DNA from 2 places in the Arthrobacter sp. 01T414 genome. Region 2 is predicted to be linked to the other one. Evidence: riboswitches for the same ligand, from Rfam matches in the RefSeq annotation. Region 2 holds a riboswitch; the other holds the start of a gene.
The links. Region 2 has a riboswitch for glycine ahead of AC1DK9_RS06005 (amino acid permease). Riboswitches for the same ligand answer to the same signal wherever they lie in the genome.

Region 1 (9,169 bases), on a different contig from region 2:
CTGCACGAGTTCATTGCCAAGTTCGAGCAGTACGCCTGGATGGTTAACGCCGAAACTATGCGCGCCACCGCCAGCGTCACCACGCCGGACAGCAAGAAGTAGCCGCGTTCGTTCACGCGGTTTCCACGCGCCCGACGCCGGGTCCCCCCGGCGTCGGGCGCTCGCTCTTAACCCTTGACAGACCTTGCCCCCCGCCGCGGCGGCCCTGCGCCGGCTGTTAGGCCGCCGTCGGCACCTTGCGCAGCACGACGGCGGCCAGCACCGCGGCGCCGGACATCAGCACCAGCGCGATGGCTGCCGTGATGTGGACGCCCGAATCGAAGGCGGCCCGGGCGGCGGCCATCACAGATTCCGCCAGCGGCGCGGGGAGGGTGTGTGCCAGTTCCGCGGCCCCGGCGAGGGTCTCGCCGGCCTGGGCAGCGGCCCCCGCCGGGACCGTCCCGTCGGCGACGGCGGGAAGGTGCAGGTTGCGCTGGTAGGACGCCGTCAGGATGGAGCCGAGGATGGCGGTGCCGAGCAGGGAGCCGACCTCGTAGCCGGTTTCCGAGATGGCGGCCGCTGCGCCTGATTTCGCCGCCGGCGCCGCTCCCAGGATCAGGTCGTTGGAGATGGTTTCGGCCGCGCCGACGCCCAGGCACAGCACCAGCAAGGCGGCCAGCAGCAGGCCGGGCCCGGTGCCGTGGTCCCCGAAAGCCACCAGGCTGTATCCCGTGGCGCTCAGGAGCAGGCCGCCGGCCACCACGAAGCCCGGACGGACCTTGCGCACCAGCGGGACCACGAGCAGTCCCGCGACCACTGTGGCGACCAGGGCCGGGACCATCGCCATGCCGGACTCCGAGGGCGACTGCCCCTCGAGGAGTTGCAGGTGCTGGGCGAGGAACAGGATGAATCCGTTGTAGGAAAACAGGGCCAGGACGTTGGCTGTGATGGCGGTGCTGAAGACCGGATTGCCGAACAGGCTCAGGTCCAGCAGGGGAGTGCCTGAGTCCTGCGCCGCCAGCCGGTGCTGGCGTCGGACGAAGGCGTAGCCCATCAACAGCCCGACGCCGAGGGCCGCGAGCGGCTCCGGCGCAACGCCGTCGGTAGCCAGCATCTTGATGCCGTAGACCGCTGGCACCATGGCCAGCAGCGACAGGACGATGCTGGGGGCGTCCACCCGGCCGGGGTTAGGGTCCCGTGATTCCGGGATCAGTACGCGGCCAAAGACCAGCAGCGGCAGGATAATCGGCACCGCGACCAGCAGGACCGCTCCCCACCAGAGGTGTTCCACGAGCCAGCCGCCGAAGATCGGGCCCAGCGCAGCGCCGCCGGAGAAGCCTGCGGCCCAGATTGCCACCGCGAGCCGACGCCGGTTGGGCTCGGGGAAGATATTTCGGATCAGGGACAGCGTGGACGGCATCAGCATCGCGCCGAAGAAGCCCAGCCCGGCCCGGCCCGCGATCAACCACTCCGCGCCGGGCGCAAAAGCAGTCACGGCGGACACCGCTGCGAAGCCGGAGCTGCCGATGAACAGCAGCCGACGCCGGCCGATCCTGTCACCCAGGCTGCCCATCGCCACGAGCAAGCCGGCCAGCACCAGCGGATATGCGTCGACGATCCAGAGCAGCTGCACCCCGGTGGCATCCAGGCTGCGGGCAATCGCCGGCAACGCGAAGGTCAGTGCGGTGTTGTCCACGGCCACGAGCAGAACCGGGAACATGAGCAGCGACAAGGCCAGCCAATCGCGCCAGGGTGCGCGGGGAGCCGGGGCGGCATGGGTGGCGGCGGACAGGGACGCGGTACTCATAAACAATAACTGTACCGTCTGGACGGTATAGTTAAGAAATTGCTGTTCAGGCAGGCATGATGGGAGCCATGGCCAGAAAACCCGTTGCCCGCGAAGCCGTCCTTGACGCCTTCGAATCCCTTCTCATTACGGAGGGAGAGCGCGCTGCGACGCTGGACGCCGTAGCCAAGCTGGCCGGCGTTTCCAAGGGGGGACTGCTGTACCACTTCCCGAACAAGGAAGCCATGATCTCGGTGCTGCTGGAGCGCCTGGACCGGCTCCTCGCCGAGGATCTGGCTGCCATGGCCGCAGCCCCGGAGGGAGCGGCCGCGTACTTCATCAGGTCCTCGGTGTGGGCCGACACCCCGCTGGACCGCGTCTTTGTCGCCGCCACCCGCCTGGCCGAAGTGGCCCACGCTGAAACCCTGCGGCGGATGGCCGGGGTGCAGGCGAGCTGGCTGGCCCTCCTTGCCGCCGACGTGGGACCCGCGATGGCCAAGCCCGTGCTCTACATGGGGGACGGGCTGTACTTCAATGCCATGCTGGCGCGGGGGCCCGGCGAGGCGCCGGCCGAGGTGGCCGGCGATGTCGAAAGCCTGCTGGCCGCCGTCGAACGACTCCGCGGCTGATCCGGCCCAAGCCGAGGGGACGCTCCCTCGGGTTTGGCGCTCTTCCGGGGGACGCTCCCTCAGGTGTGGTGCCCTCCCGGGGGACGCTGCCTCAGGTCCGGTGCTCTTCCGGGGGACGCTCCCTCAGGTCTGGTGCCCTTCCGGGGAAACCCTCCCTCACATCACGTGAGGGAGCGTTGGGTAAGTCGTGCCGGAGGTGAGGGAGCGTTCAGGAAATTCGCGCCGGATGTGAGGGAGCGTTGGGGTGGGTCGTGCCGGAGGTGAGGGAGCGTTGGGGTAAGTCGTGCCGGAGGTGAGGGAGCGCCCGAGGGATCGGAGTTTGCGGACGCGTCTCCGGCGTAGGACAATGGAGGCTGTGACTACGGTCACGAGCAATTGAATATGCCTTTGATCTGCGGCGGGAGAGTTCTGCAAGTAGGTACAAGCAGGCGCCGTAGGAGCAAACCCTCCCCAGGAATCTCTCAGGCCCATGTACCGCCGCGGCAAGGCAACTCTGGAAAGCAGCGAGTGCGCCCCATGGCGTGCTGTGCTCACCGACGGTGCAAGCGGAGCCTCGCGAAAGCGGCTGCGCGGAAACTCTCAGGTCCAATACAGAGCGGGGAGGAACCCGAATCAATGTGGCGTACCCTGCGCCGCCTTAGTTATGGAGTTCCTTGTGACTGTTACCTCAGCCTCCACGTCCTTCGTTGACCGGCATATCGGCGCTCGCCGCCAGGCCGACGTCGACACCATGCTGAGGGCTGTCGGCCACGACACCGTCGACGCCCTGGTGGACACCGCCGTTCCGAAGGACATCCGGCAGGACTCCGACCTGGCGCTCGGCGCCGCCCTGAGCGAAGTGGAAGTTCTCGCCGAACTGCGCCGGATCGCCTCCAAGAACAAGACCGCCGTTCAGATGATCGGCCAGGGCTACTACGACACCGTCACCCCCGCCGTGATCCGCCGGAACATCCTCGAAGCTCCGGCCTGGTACACCGCCTACACCCCCTACCAGCCGGAAATCTCGCAGGGCCGACTGGAGGCCCTGCTGAACTTCCAGACCATGGTCCAGGACCTCGTCGGCCTGCCGATCGCCAACGCCTCGCTGCTGGATGAAGCCACCGCCGTCGCCGAGGCCGTGCTGATGATGCGCCGGGCGAACAAGAACAAGACGGCCCACGACGGGAAGACCGTCCTCGACGCCGACTGCCTCCCGCAGACCATCGCGATCGTCAAGGGCCGCGCCGAGGCCCTTGGCTTCGAGGTCGAGGTCGCGGACCTGTCCAAGGGCCTGCCCGAGGGCGTCATCAACGGCGTCGTGCTGCAGCAGCCCGGTGCCTCCGGCCGCGTTTTCGACCACTCGGCCGTCATTGCGGACGCGAAGGAGCGCGGCGCGCTCGTCACCGTCGCGGCTGACCTGCTGTCCCTGACCCTGATCACCCCTCCCGGTGAGCAGGGAGCCGACATCGCTGTCGGCTCCGCCCAGCGCTTCGGCGTTCCGCTCTTCTTCGGCGGCCCGCACGCCGCGTACATGGCCGTCCAGAAGGGCCTGGAACGCTCCATGCCCGGTCGGCTCGTGGGCGTGTCCAAGGACAACGCCGGCGTCCCCGCCTACCGCTTGGCGCTGCAGACCCGCGAGCAGCACATCCGCCGTGAAAAGGCGACCTCCAACATCTGCACCGCCCAGGCCCTGCTGGCCATCGTCGCCTCGTTCTACGCCGTCTACCACGGCCCGGACGGGCTGAAGGCGATCGCGGAGACCGTTCACGGCCACGCCCGGACCATTGCCGCCTCGCTCAAGGCCGCCGGACTGGACGTGCAGCACACCTCGTTCTTCGACACCGTGACCGTGTCCGTCCCTGGCAAGGCCGCCGAATTCATCGCCGCCGCTGACGCCAAGGGCATCAACCTGCGCGCCATCGACGCCGACACTGTCGGCATCTCCGCCGATGAAGCCACGACGGCGGCCATCGTCGCCGACGTCGTCGCCGCCTTCGGCGCGTCCGTCGCCGACACTTCTGAAGGCTTCGCCCTGGACTCCGCCGTCGAACGCACCTCGGATTACCTGCAGCACCCGGTGTTCAACACGCACCGCTCCGAGACGCAGCTGCTGCGCTACATCCGCCGCCTCTCGGACCGGGACCTGGCCCTGGACCGGACGATGATCCCGCTGGGGTCCTGCACCATGAAGCTGAACGCCACGGCCGAAATGGAGGCCATCTCCTGGCCGGAGTTCGCTTCCATCCACCCCTTTGCCCCGGACTCGCAGACGGCGGGCTGGCGGGAACTGATCGAGGACCTCGAAGCCCAGCTGACCGAGATCACCGGCTACGACCAGGTCTCCATCCAGCCGAACGCCGGCTCCCAGGGTGAGCTCGCCGGGCTCCTCGCGATCCGCGGTTACCACCTCTCCCGGGGAGATGACCAGCGCAACATCTGCCTGATCCCGGCCTCCGCGCACGGCACCAACGCCGCCTCCGCGGTGCTGGCCGGCATGAAGGTCGTCGTCGTGGCCACCGCTTCGGACGGCACGATCGACCACGCGGACCTACAGGCCAAGATCGAACAGCACAAGGACGCCCTTTCGGCGATCATGATCACCTACCCGTCCACGCACGGCGTGTACGACGCCGACGTCCGCGAGGTCTGCGACGCCATCCACGCAGCCGGCGGCCAGGTCTACATCGACGGCGCCAACCTCAACGCCCTCGTCGGACTGGCCCAGCCCGGCCAGTTCGGCGGCGACGTCTCGCACCTGAACCTGCACAAAACCTTCTGCATCCCGCACGGCGGCGGCGGACCCGGCGTGGGCCCGGTCGCGGCCAAGGCCCACCTGGCCCCGTTCATGCCCGGCAACGCAGCAGACCCGGCCAACGGCGCCGAGGGCACCCCGATCTCCGCCTCCCGCTACGGCTCCGCCGGCGTGCTGCCGATCTCCTGGGCCTACGTGAAGCTGATGGGCGGGCAGGGCCTGACCGAAGCCACCAAGTCGGCCCTGCTCGCCGCGAACTACATCGCGGCCCGCCTCAACGACTACTTCCCGGTGCTCTACACCGGCGAGGGCGGCCTCGTGGCCCACGAGTGCATCCTGGACCTGCGCGAACTCACGGCCAAGACCGGCGTCACGGCCGAGGACGTCGCCAAGCGCCTGATCGACTACGGATTCCACGCCCCCACCCTGGCATTCCCGGTGGCCGGGACCCTGATGGTCGAGCCCACCGAGTCCGAGGACCTGGGCGAGATCGACCGGTTCATCACGGCGATGATCGCCATCCGTAAGGAGATCGACCAGGTCGCCCACGGCGACTTCACTGTCGAGCACAGCCCGCTGCGCAACGCACCGCACACCGCGGCCGCCGTCGTCAGCACCGACTGGGAGCGCAGCTACCCGCGCGAACAGGCCGTCTTCCCGGTCCACACCCTGCGGCAGGACAAGTACTTCCCGCCGGTCGGCCGGATCGACGGCGCCGCCGGTGACCGGAACCTGATCTGCTCCTGCCCTCCCCTCGAAGCCTTCGAAGATCACTCCGACGACTCCGCAGACTCTGCCAATTAAGGACAGCCAACGATGACTGAGAACTACACGGCACTTTACGAAGAGCACAAGAAGCTTGGAGCCTCCTTCACGGACTTCGGCGGCTGGCAGATGCCGCTCAAGTACAGCTCCGAACTTGCCGAACACCACGCCGTCCGCAAGTCCGCGGGCCTGTTCGACCTCTCCCACATGGGCGAAGTCTGGGTCACCGGCCCGGACGCCGCCGCCTTCCTGGACTACGCCCTGGTCGGCAAGATTTCCGCGATGACGGTCGGCAAAGCCAAGTATTCGCTGATCTGCAACGAAGACGGCGGCATCATCGATGACCTCATCACCTACCGCCGCCCGGCCGCGGCCGACGGCACCGACAAGTTCCTGGTGGTCCCCAACGCCGGCAACGCCAAGGTCGTGGCCGCGGCCCTGGCCGAGCGCGCTGCAGACTTCGATGTCAAGGTCCAGGACGCCTCCGCCGAGACCTCGCTGATCGCCGTCCAGGGACCGAAAGCGGAGGCCATCCTGCTCCGCCTGGTCCCCGCCGCGCAGCACGAGCTCGTCACCGGCCTGAAGTACTACGCCGCCGTCGACGTCCCGTTCATGTTCGGCGGCAGCAGCCAGAACCTCCTGCTGGCCCGCACCGGCTACACCGGCGAGGACGGCTTCGAAATCTTTGTCGCCAACGACGACGCCGCCGCACTCTGGCAGGCGCTCATCGCCATCGCTGAGGAAGGCGAGCTGACGCCCGCAGGCTTGGCCTCCCGCGACTCGCTCCGCCTCGAGGCCGGCATGCCGCTCTACGGCAACGAGCTCTCCCTCGAAGGCGACCCGTTCGCCGCCGGGTTGGGTCCCGTCGTCGCGCTGTCCAAGGAAGGCGACTTCGTCGGCAAAGCCGCCCTGGCAGCCAAGAAGGAAGCCGGCGCCGGGTCCACGACGGGCCGCAAGCTCGTCGGGCTCAAGGGTCTGGGCCGCCGGGCCGGCCGGGGCCACTACCCGGTCCTCAAAGACGGCAACACAGTTGGCGAAGTCACCTCCGGCCAGCCCTCACCCACCCTGGGCTACCCGGTCGCCATGGCTTACGTCGACGTCGCCTTCACCGAACCCGGCACGGCCCTGGACATCGACCTGCGCGGAAAGAGCGAGCCGTTCGAAGTTGTCGCACTGCCTTTCTACAAGCGCCAAAAGTAGGCGGGCTGGTTCCCGGCTCCGGGACCGGCCGTCTGGGTTTTCACGTGTGCTCGCTCGTTTGACCCGCCGTCCCCCTAACCTCGCAAGCTCGGTCAGGGAACCCGGACGGCGGCCACTCGCTTAGACGCACGCTTTCGAAAACCCAGCCCGGCCGGCCCCTCGGGGACCGCTCACCTTCAACACCAACGGGAGCCAGCGCTTTCGAAAGCCAATGGTGCGGGGTCTGTGCCGCCTACCGCGGGTCGGCCCTGGAAGATTTAAACGGCCAGCGTTTCTTTCCGGAGAGCGGGCGGGCTGTTTGAAAACTGTTGGCCAGCGGATATGAAGCGGCCGATAGCGGCAGGGGAACGGATTCCGGAAGCGTGCGTCTAAGCGAGGAACGAGCGAGCACGCGGAGGAATTCGGGCTCCGGCCGCGCACCCCGGCCCACCCACGTTCGCTAGGCACCGGCCACAATAGATTTAGCACCACCGACCACTCCAAGACTTAGGAAAAACACATGGCAAAAGTTGCCCCTGAACTGCAGTACTCCGACGAGCACGAGTGGGTTGCCCGCGAGGCCGGGAACGTAGTGTCCATCGGCATCTCGGCGGTCGCCACGGACGCGCTGGGCGACATCGTCTACGTTGACCTGCCCGAGGTGGGCTCGTCGGTAACGGCGGGTGAGACCTGCGGTGAGGTTGAGTCGACGAAGTCCGTTTCGGATCTCTACGCCCCGGTGACGGGCGAGGTCACGGAGATCAACGACGCGGTCGTGTCCGATCCCGCGCTGATCAACAGCGATCCGTACGGTGCCGGCTGGCTCTTTAAGGTGGCCGCGGAGTCCGAGGGTCCGCTGCTCTCCGCCCAGGACTACGCCTCCAAGAACGGCGGCGAGCTGTGAGCGGCTCGACCGTGGCCGCCGGCACCGAAGCAGTGTTTGAGCAGGTTGTGTCCCCGTCGCTGGACGCGGAGCTGGCGGCCCTGGATCCGGAGATCGCCGCGCGGATCGACGCGGAGCTGGGCCGCCAGCGGGATGGGCTGGAGATGATCGCTTCGGAGAACCACACGGCGCGGGCGGTGATGCAGGCGCAGGGCTCGGTGTTGACGAACAAGTACGCCGAGGGTTACCCGGGCAAGCGTTATTACGGCGGCTGCGAGCACGTCGACGTCGTCGAGCAGCTCGCGATCGACCGGGTCAAGGCCCTGTTCGGCGCCGGGTACGCGAACGTCCAGCCGCACTCCGGGGCGCAGGCGAACGCCTCGGTGATGCACGCCCTGATCCGTCCGGGCGACACGATCATGGGGTTGAACCTGGCCCACGGCGGGCACCTGACGCACGGGATGAAGATCAACTTCTCCGGCCGGCTCTACAATGTCATCCCGTACCAGGTCCGCGAGGATGACCACCGGATCGACATGGCCGAGGTCGAACGCCTCGCCCAGGAACACAAGCCCCAGCTGATCGTGGCCGGCTGGTCCGCGTACGCCCGGCAGCTGGACTTCGCGGAGTTCCGCCGGATCGCCGACTCGGTCGGCGCGTACCTGATGGTGGACATGGCGCACTTCGCCGGGCTCGTCGCGGCCGGGCTGCACCCCTCCCCGGTGCCGCACGCGCACGTCACGACGTCCACGACGCACAAGACCCTGGCCGGTCCGCGCGGCGGGATCATCCTCTCCAACGACGCCGAGATCGCCAAGAAGATCAACTCCGCGGTGTTCCCGGGCCAGCAGGGCGGCCCGCTCGAGCACGTCATCGCGGGCAAGGCCGTGGCGTTCAAGATCGCCGCGTCGCCCGAGTTCAAGGAACGCCAGGAACGCGTCCTGGCCGGCGCCCGGATCCTCGCCGAACGCCTGGTCCAGCCCGATGTCACGGCCAAGGGCATCACCGTGGTCTCCGGCGGCACCGACGTGCACCTGGTCCTGGTGGACCTGCGCGACTGCGAGCTCAACGGCCAGGAAGCCGAGGACCGGCTCGCCGCGATCGACATCACGGTCAACCGCAACGCCGTCCCGTTCGACCCGCGCCCGCCGATGGTGACCTCCGGGCTGCGGATCGGCACCCCGGCCCTGGCCACCCGCGGGTTCGGCGAGGCCGCG
Region 2 (9,169 bases):
GGTCCACCAGGACCAGGTGCACGTCGGTGCCGCCGGAGACCACGGTGATGCCTTTGGCGGTGACATCGGGCTGGACCAGGCGTTCGGCGAGGATCCGGGCGCCGGCCAGGACGCGTTCCTGGCGTTCTTTGAACTCGGGCGACGCGGCGATCTTGAAGGCCACGGCCTTGCCGGCGATGACGTGCTCGAGCGGGCCGCCCTGCTGGCCCGGGAACACCGCGGAGTTGATCTTCTTGGCGATCTCGGCGTCGTTGGAGAGGATGATCCCGCCGCGCGGACCGGCGAGGGTTTTGTGCGTCGTGGAGGTCGTGACGTGCGCGTGCGGGACCGGGGAGGGGTGCAGCCCGGCCGCGACGAGTCCGGCGAAGTGGGCCATGTCCACCATCAGGTACGCGCCGACCGAGTCGGCGATCCGGCGGAACTCCGCGAAGTCCAGCTGCCGGGCGTACGCGGACCAGCCGGCCACGATCAGCTGGGGTTTGTGTTCCTGGGCGAGGCGTTCGACCTCGGCCATGTCGATCCGGTGGTCATCCTCGCGGACCTGGTACGGGATGACGTTGTAGAGCCGGCCGGAGAAGTTGATTTTCATCCCGTGGGTCAGGTGCCCGCCGTGGGCCAGGTTCAACCCCATGATCGTGTCGCCGGGGCGGATCAGGGCGTGCATGACCGAGGCGTTCGCCTGCGCCCCGGAGTGCGGCTGGACGTTCGCGTATTCCGCGCCGAACAGGGCCTTGACCCGGTCGATCGCGAGCTGCTCGACGACGTCGACGTGCTCGCAGCCGCCGTAGTAGCGCTTGCCCGGGTAGCCCTCGGCGTACTTGTTCGTCAGCACCGAGCCCTGCGCCTGCATCACGGCCCGCGCGGTGTGGTTCTCCGAGGCGATCATCTCCAGCCCGTCCCGCTGGCGGGTGAGTTCCGCGTCGATCCGCGCGGCGATCTCCGGATCCAGGGCGGACAGCTCCGCGTCCAGCGACGGGGACACAACCTGCTCAAACGTCGCCGTCGCGACGCCCGCCCCGCTCACAGCTCGCCGCCGTTGGCTGCGGCGTATTCTTCAGCCGACATCAGCGGGCCTTCTTCGGCTACGGCCACCTTGAACAGCCAGCCGGCGCCGTACGGATCGCTGTTGATCAGCGCGGGATCGGACACGACCGCGTCGTTGATCTCGGTGACCTCGCCCGTCACCGGGGCGTAGAGATCCGAAACCGACTTGGTCGACTCAACCTCACCGCAGGTCTCACCCGCCGTCACCGACGAGCCCACCTCGGGCAGGTCAACGTAAACGATGTCGCCCAGCGCATCTGCGGCCACAGCGGAAATGCCGATGCCGGCCGGGCCCGACCCGTCAGCGGCAACCCATTCGTGCTCTGCGGAGTACTTCAGTTCAGCAACAACCTTGCTCATGTGTTTTTCCTTCTGTTTGATCTGTAGTCGATGTGGGGCGGTTTCACCGCCTGTGGAGCTATTTTTCGCGCTTGTAGAAAGGCAGTGACACGACTTCGAACGGCTCGCTCTTGCCGCGCAGGTCGACGTCCAGGGCGGTGCCGGGTTCGGCGAACTCGACGTCAACGTAGGCCATGGCGACCGGGTAGCCCAGCGTCGGGGACGGCTGCCCGGAGGTGACTTCGCCGACGACATTGCCGTCCTTGAGGACCGGATAGTGGCTGCGGCCGGAGCGCCGGCCCAGGCCCTTGAGCCCCACGAGCTTGCGGCCCGTCGTGGAACCGGCGCCGCCGGCCTTCAGCGCCTCAAGTGCCGTGCGGCCCACGAAGTCGGATTCCTTGGCGAGGGACACCACCGGGCCCAGCCCTGCCTCGTACGGGTTGCCGTTCCGGGAGAGTTCGTTGCCGTAGAGCGGCATGCCGGCCTCAAGGCGCAGCGAGTCGCGGCACGCCAGCCCGGCAGGGATCAGTCCACGGTCTGCGCCGGCCTCCAGCAGCGTCTCCCATAGCGCCGGAGCGTCCGCGTTGGGGACGTAGATCTCGAAGCCGTCCTCTCCGGTGTAGCCGGTGCGGGCCAGCAGCAGGTTCTTGCTGGCACCGCCGAAGTTGAAGCCGACCTCGACGGCAGCGTAGTACTTCAGTTCCGTGACCAGGCTGTGCTGCGCGGCCGGGACGAGGGCCAGCAGGATGGCTTCCGCGTTCGGCCCCTGGACGGCGATCAGCGAGGTCTCGTCCGAGACGTCCTCGACGGTGACGTCGAAACCGCCTTCCTGGGCAGAACCGGCGCGATCGGCCAGGGCCGCGGCCACGACCTTGGCGTTGCCGGCGTTGGGGACCACCAGGTACTGCTCGTCGCCGCGGCGGTAGGAGATCAGGTCGTCGATGATGCCGCCGTCCTCCTGGCAGATCAGCGAGTACTTCGCCTTGCCGACGGCGACTGCCGAGAGCTTGCCGGCCAGGGCGTAGTCGAGGAAGGCGGCGGCGTCCGGGCCGGTGACCCAGACTTCGCCCATGTGCGAGAGGTCGAACAGGCCCGCGGCGTTGCGGACGGCGTGGTGTTCGGCCAGCTCGGAACTATATTTGAGCGGCATCTGCCAGCCACCGAAATCGGTGAAAGACGCACCGGCCTTCTTATGCTCTTCGTAGAGCGCGGTGTAATTCTCAGTCATTGTCAGTCCTTAGTTCTCGAAGTCTTCGATCGGGGGGCAGGAGCAGACCAGGTTGCGGTCACCGGCGGCGCCGTCGATCCGGCCGACCGGCGGAAAGTACTTGTCCTGCTTGAGGGTGTGGACCGGGAAAGCGGCCTGTTCGCGCGGGTACGCACGGTCCCAATCGGAGGAAACGACGGCGGCCGCAGTGTGCGGTGCGTTGCGCAGCGGGGAGTCCGCCAAGGTGAAGTCGCCGGCCGCAAGCTGTTCGATTTCGGCGTGGATGGCGATCATCGCGTCGATGAACCGGTCGATCTCGCCCAGGTCCTCGGACTCGGTGGGCTCGACCATCAGGGTCCCGGCAACCGGGAACGCCAGCGTCGGGGCGTGGAATCCGTAGTCGATCAGGCGCTTGGCGACGTCCTCGGCCGTCACGCCGGTCTTGGCCGTGAGTTCGCGCAGGTCCAGGATGCACTCGTGCGCGACGAGGCCGCCCTCGCCGGTGTAGAGCACCGGGAAGAACTCATTGAGCCTCGAGGCAACATAGTTCGCGGCGAGCAGCGCGGACTTGGTGGCCTCGGTCAGGCCCTGTCCGCCCATCAGCTTCACGTAAGCCCAGGAGATCGGCAGCACGCCGGCCGAGCCGTAGCGGGAGGCAGAGATCGGGGTGCCCTCGGCGCCGTTGGCCGGATCTGCCGCGTTGCCGGGCATGAACGGGGCCAGGTGGGCCTTGGCCGCGACCGGTCCGACGCCGGGTCCGCCGCCGCCGTGCGGGATGCAGAAGGTCTTGTGCAGGTTCAGGTGCGAGACGTCACCGCCGAACTGGCCGGGCTGGGCCAGGCCGACGAGGGCGTTCAGGTTGGCACCGTCAACGTACACCTGGCCGCCGGCTGCATGGACAGCGTCGCAAACCTCACGGACATCGGCGTCGTACACCCCGTGCGTGGACGGGTAGGTGATCATGATCGCCGAGAGGGCATCCTTGTGCTGTTCGATCTTGGCCTGCAGGTCGGCATGGTCGATCGTGCCGTCCGAGGCGGTGGCCACGACGACGACCTTCATGCCGGCCAGCACCGCGGACGCGGCGTTGGTGCCGTGCGCGGAGGCCGGGATCAGGCAGATATTGCGCTGGTCATCACCCCGGGAGAGGTGGTAGCCGCGGATCGCGAGCAGCCCGGCGAGCTCACCCTGGGAGCCGGCGTTGGGCTGGATGGAGACCTGGTCGTAGCCGGTGATCTCGGTCAGCTGGGCTTCGAGGTCCTCGATCAGTTCGCGCCAGCCCGCCGTCTGGGATTCGGGTGCGAAGGGGTGGATGGAGGCGAATTCCGGCCAGGAGATGGCTTCCATTTCGGCCGTGGCGTTCAGCTTCATGGTGCACGAACCCAGTGGGATCATGGTTCGGTCCAGGGCCAGGTCGCGGTCCGAGAGGCGGCGGATGTAGCGCAGCAGCTGGGTCTCGGAGCGGTGCGTGTTGAACACCGGGTGCTGCAGGTAATCCGAGGTGCGCAGCACCGCTTCCGGCAGCTCAAAGCCGTTCGCTTCTCTCACCGGGCCGGCACCGAAGGCCACGGCCACCGCGGAGAGGACTTCCGGCGTCGTGGTCTCATCGACCGACACGCCAACTGTGTCCGGGTCGATGAAGCGCAGGTTGATGCCGCGGGCTTCCGCGGCGGTGATGACCTTGCGGGCTTTGCCGGGGACGCGGACGGTCAGGGTGTCGAAGAAGGACCCGCTGAGCAGTTCGCGGCCCGCCGTTTCCAGTGCGGTGGCGAGAACCCGGGCGTTGTTGTGGACGTTGTCGGCGATCGCTTTCAGTCCGTCCGGGCCGTGGTAGACGGCGTAGAACGAGGCGACGATGGCCAGCAGCGCCTGGGCGGTGCAGATGTTGGACGTGGCCTTCTCGCGGCGGATGTGCTGCTCGCGGGTCTGCAGCGCCAGCCGGTAGGCGGGGGCGCCGGCGTTGTCCTTGGACACGCCCACGAGGCGGCCCGGCAGGGTGCGTTCCATCCCGGCCCGGACGGCCATGTACGCGGCGTGCGGGCCGCCGAAGAACAGCGGCACGCCGAAGCGCTGGGTGGAGCCGACGGCGATGTCGGCGCCCTGCTCACCGGGAGGGGTGATCAGGGTCAGGGACAGCAGGTCAGCGGCGACGGTGACGAGTGCGCCGCGCTCCTTCGCGTCCGCAATGACCGTGGACTGGTCCCAGACGCGGCCGGAAACGCCGGGCTGCTGCAGCACGATGCCGTTGATGTCGCCGTCGGGCAGGCCCTTGGACAGGTCAGCGACCTCGACCTCAAAGCCAAGGGCCTCGGCGCGGCCCCTGACGATCGCGATGGTCTGCGGGAGGCAGTCGGCGTCGAGGACGGTCTTGCCGCCGCTGGCCGCCTTGTCCTTATTGGCCCGGCGCATCAGCAGCACGGCCTCGGCGACGGCGGTGGCTTCGTCCAGCAGCGAGGCGTTGGCGATCGGCAGGCCGACGAGGTCCTGGACCATGGTCTGGAAGTTCAACAGCGCCTCCAGCCGGCCCTGCGAGATTTCCGGCTGGTAGGGCGTGTACGCGGTGTACCAGGCCGGAGCTTCGAGGATGTTCCGGCGAATCACGGCGGGGGTCACGGTGTCGTAGTAGCCCTGCCCGATCATCTGCACGGCCGTCTTGTTCCTGGAGGCGATCCTGCGCAGCTCGGCCAGGACCTCCACCTCGCTGAGGGCATCGGTCAATCGCAGGGGAACATCCTGGCGGATGGAATCGGGAACGGCGGTATCAACCAGGCCGTCAACGCTGTCGTAGCCGACAGCCTTCAGCATGGTGTCGACGTCGGCCTGGCGGCGTGCGCCGATATGGCGATCGGCGAAATTGGATGGAAGAGATTGAACCGTCAAGAGGAACTCCAAGGTTTGGCCGACGCAACGCGCCGGAGGGGACCGGGTTCCTCCCCGCTCTGTATTGGACCTGAGAGATTCCGCAGACCTTTGTCCGCTTGCACCGTCGGTGAGCCAGGAACGTGCCTGACTGCTTTCCAGAGTTGCCTCGCCGCGGCGGTACGGGGGCCTGAGAGATTCCTGGGGAGGATTTGCTCCTACGGCGCCTGCCCGGTGATGACGGGGAGGACTCTCCCGCCACGGCTCGAAAGGCGTATTCGAATGTGGTGATTCGGCTCACACGCTACACGCAATCCCSGCACCCGGCAACACGGCGGCGCCGTGCGACGAAACAATTCGACGGGGTTGACTTTCCAGCGTGATCCATCCCACACTGGATCGGCCAAGCAATGTTCCGGACGGAACAGATGGCCAGTATTTCTGCGGATCCGGGGATTCCCGGAGGCGCGGAATTCGGTTGCGGCCGGTGGTGGAGCGGGGTTGATCTCCCCGCCACTGCGCCTTCCGCACCACAACAAAATCAACATGCTTACGATCTGCGGCGGGAGAGTCCTGCCGGTACATTCAGCAGGCGCCGTAGGAGCAAATCCTCCCCAGGAATCTCTCAGGCCCATGTACCGCCGCGGCGAGGCGACTCTGGAAAGCAGCCGGACGGCGTCCGGCTCACCGAAGGTGCAAGCGGTTCCTGCGGGGGCAGGAAACGCGGAAACTCTCAGGTCCAAGACAGAGCGGGGAGGAACCCGAATCATCGTGGCACCGATGCCACTTGAACGATGGAGTTCCTCATGACGATTCAGCGACCACCCACTACCGCAGTCGAAGCCCCGCACCTTGAGCGGCAGCTCAGCAACCGGCACATCCAGCTCATCGCGATCGGCGGCGCCATCGGCACCGGCCTGTTCATGGGCTCGGGCAAGACCATCTCGGCGGCCGGCCCGTCGGTGATCTTCGTTTACATGATTATCGGCTTCATGCTGTTTTTCGTCATGCGGGCCATGGGCGAGCTGCTCCTGTCCAACCTGCACTACAAGTCGTTCAGCGATTTCGCGGCAGATCTATTGGGTCCCTGGGCCGGGTTCTTCACCGGGTGGACTTACTGGTTCTGCTGGGTGATCACCGGCATTGCAGACGTCATTGCCATCGCCGGGTACTCCCAGGAACTCTGGCCGGGACTGCCCCTCTGGATCCCGGGGCTGGTCACCATTGCGATCCTGCTGCTGTTGAACCTGACAACGGTGAAGGCGTTCGGTGAGACCGAGTTCTGGTTCGCCCTCATCAAGATCATCGCCATCGCTGCGCTGATCGTCGTGGGCCTGTTCATGATCTTCAGCGGATTCAGCTCCGAGGCCGGACCGGCAACCTTCAGCAACCTCTGGAGCCATGGCGGCTTCTTCCCGAATGAGTTCATGGGCTTCGTGGCCGGATTCCAGATCGCCGTGTTCGCTTTCGTGGGCATCGAACTGGTGGGCACGACGGCGGCAGAGGCCAAGGACCCGGAGAAGAACCTGCCCCGCGCCATCAACTCCATCCCGGTGCGCGTCCTCCTCTTCTACGTCGGCGCCCTCATCATCCTGATGTCCGTCATCCCGTGGACCCAGTTCGCCGCCGGACACAGCCCATTCATCGCCATGTTCTCCCTGGCCGGCCTCGGCGCGGCCGCCACGGTCGTCAACCTGGTGGTCCTCAGCTCGGCGATGTCCTCGGCCAACTCCGGCATCTACTCCACCTCGCGCATGGTCTACGGCCTGGCCCAGGAAGGTGACGCGCCGGCACGCTTCGGCGACCTGTCCCGCCGCAAGGTTCCGCAGAACGCACTCTTCCTGTCCTGCGTGCTGCTGCTGGCCGGCGTCGTGCTCATGTACGCGGGGGAGAACATCGGCAAGGCCTTTGAAATGGTCACCACCGTTTCCGCGGTCTGCTTCATCTTTGTCTGGTCGATCATCCTCGCCAGCTACGTAGCGTTCCGCCGTCGCCGTCCCGGTTTGCATGACTCATCCAAGTTCAAAATGCCCGGCGGCGTTCCCATGGTCTGGGTTGTCTTCGCCTTCTTCGCCTTCGTGCTCTGGACCCTGACCACCCAGCCCGACACGCTGGCGGCGCTGCTGGTGACTCCGGTGTGGTTCCTCGTGCTCGGCGCCGCATGGTTCGTGCTGCGCCGCAGGCCCGTCCACCTGGCCCGCTACGAGGCGTTCAAGGCAGAGCTGCAGTCCGAACAGGATGTCGCAGCCGAGCTCCGGGCGGTGGACGGCAAGTGAGCACCGGAACAGGCACGCCATCCAACGTCCCGGCCCCCGAACAGCTGGAGGGATCGAGTACGGAGTTTGTCCTCACCCTCGACTGCGCGGAATCGCCGGGGATCATTCACTCCGTGTCCAAATTCCTCCTGGACCACGGCTGCAACATCGTCGACATCAAGCAGTTCGGAGACCGGCAGGAACAGCACTTCTTCATGAGGGTGCATTTCGTCTCGACCGGCAGCTTCGCCGACGTCGAAGAACTCCGGCGCGACTTCACGCCGGTGGCCGCGGAATGGACGATGAACTGGCGCCTGGAGCGGCACGGCCGGAAACAGCGAATCCTCGTCATGGTCTCCAAATACGGCCACTGCCTCAACGACCTGCTCTTCCGCGCCCGCATCGGGGAACTGCCGGTCGAGATAGTGGCGGTGGTGTCCAACCACCGGGACCACGAGGACCTGGTCACCTGGCATGGGATCCCCTTCCACCATGTGCCAGTGACCCAGGCGACGAAGCCGGAGGCCGAGGCAACGCTGCTCTCCCTGGTGGATGCCTACGATGTGGAGCTGGTTGTCCTTGCCCGCTACATGCAGGTCCTGAGCGACAACCTCACGGCCCGGCTCGCCGGCAGGGCAATCAACATCCACCATTCCTTCCTGCCGAGTTTCAAGGGAGCCAAGCCCTACCACCAGGCGTACGAACGGGGGGTCAAGACCGTTGGGGCCACCGCCCACTACGTTAATTCGGAGCTGGATGAGGGGCCGATCATCGCGCAGCAGGTCATCGAAGTGGACCACACCTACGCGCCCGCTGACCTAGTGGCGGTGGGCCGCGACGCCGAATGCAAGGCCCTGACGAACGCCGTCCGCTGGCATTCCGAAGGCCGCATCATTCTCTCCGGCAACCGGACCGTCATCCTTCGCTGACGGCCTCCCGCCCGGTCATGCGAAGCCACCCGACGTCCGGGTGGCTTCGCATGACGAACCTGGTCCGGTCCCCGGATCCCACCGCTCAGGCCTGTCCCTTCCGGCGCGTCGCGCCGGCCATTCCTTGGAGTTCCACGTGACGGTTCAGTCTCTTTCATCCACGTCTTCGAAATCCCGGCCCGCGGCCGGTGCCCCTGCGCTTCCGACCCGGCTGGAAATCGTGCCCACCGACGGCATCGTCGCCAGGGTCCAGTCAAGCCTGCCGCCGGGCTCCGCGCTCACGGTCACCTGCCTGCCGCACCACGGGGTCAACCCCACTATGCGGGCAGCTGTCCAGCTTCGGCTCCTGGGTTATGACGTGGTGCCGCACCTCGCCGCCCGCAGCCTCGAGAGCCGCACCCAGCTCGCCGGCATCCTTAAGGATTGCGGTGCTGCCGGAATCAACGAGGTCTTCGCCGTCGGCGGGGACGCGGCGCAGGCAGCGGGCCCCTACCTGAGCAGCGCCCGGCTGTTGGAAGACATCGCCCAGCTCTCCG

Region 1: it holds a riboswitch for glycine, as region 2 does, so the genes downstream of both, gcvP (aminomethyl-transferring glycine dehydrogenase) here and AC1DK9_RS06005 (amino acid permease) in region 2, are expected to answer to the same signal.

Annotation. Positions count from the first base shown of each region.
Region 1 covers NZ_JBFTQK010000006.1:115,843-125,011, reverse strand. Annotated here, with positions in the region: gene AC1DK9_RS14105 (Dps family protein) at 1-102, shown strand, start outside; gene AC1DK9_RS14100 (MFS transporter) at 218-1,786, opposite strand; gene AC1DK9_RS14095 (TetR/AcrR family transcriptional regulator) at 1,855-2,394, shown strand; glycine riboswitch at 2,783-2,881, shown strand; glycine riboswitch at 2,883-2,998, shown strand; gene gcvP (aminomethyl-transferring glycine dehydrogenase) at 3,038-5,929, shown strand; gene gcvT (glycine cleavage system aminomethyltransferase GcvT) at 5,942-7,090, shown strand; gene gcvH (glycine cleavage system protein GcvH) at 7,590-7,973, shown strand; gene glyA (serine hydroxymethyltransferase) at 7,970-9,169, shown strand, end outside.
Region 2 covers NZ_JBFTQK010000002.1:105,941-115,109, forward strand. Annotated here, with positions in the region: gene glyA (serine hydroxymethyltransferase) at 1-1,024, opposite strand, end outside; gene gcvH (glycine cleavage system protein GcvH) at 1,021-1,404, opposite strand; gene gcvT (glycine cleavage system aminomethyltransferase GcvT) at 1,463-2,611, opposite strand; gene gcvP (aminomethyl-transferring glycine dehydrogenase) at 2,621-5,482, opposite strand; glycine riboswitch at 5,618-5,717, opposite strand; glycine riboswitch at 6,003-6,100, shown strand; gene AC1DK9_RS06005 (amino acid permease) at 6,256-7,725, shown strand; gene purU (formyltetrahydrofolate deformylase) at 7,770-8,633, shown strand; gene AC1DK9_RS06015 (methylenetetrahydrofolate reductase) at 8,770-9,169, shown strand, end outside.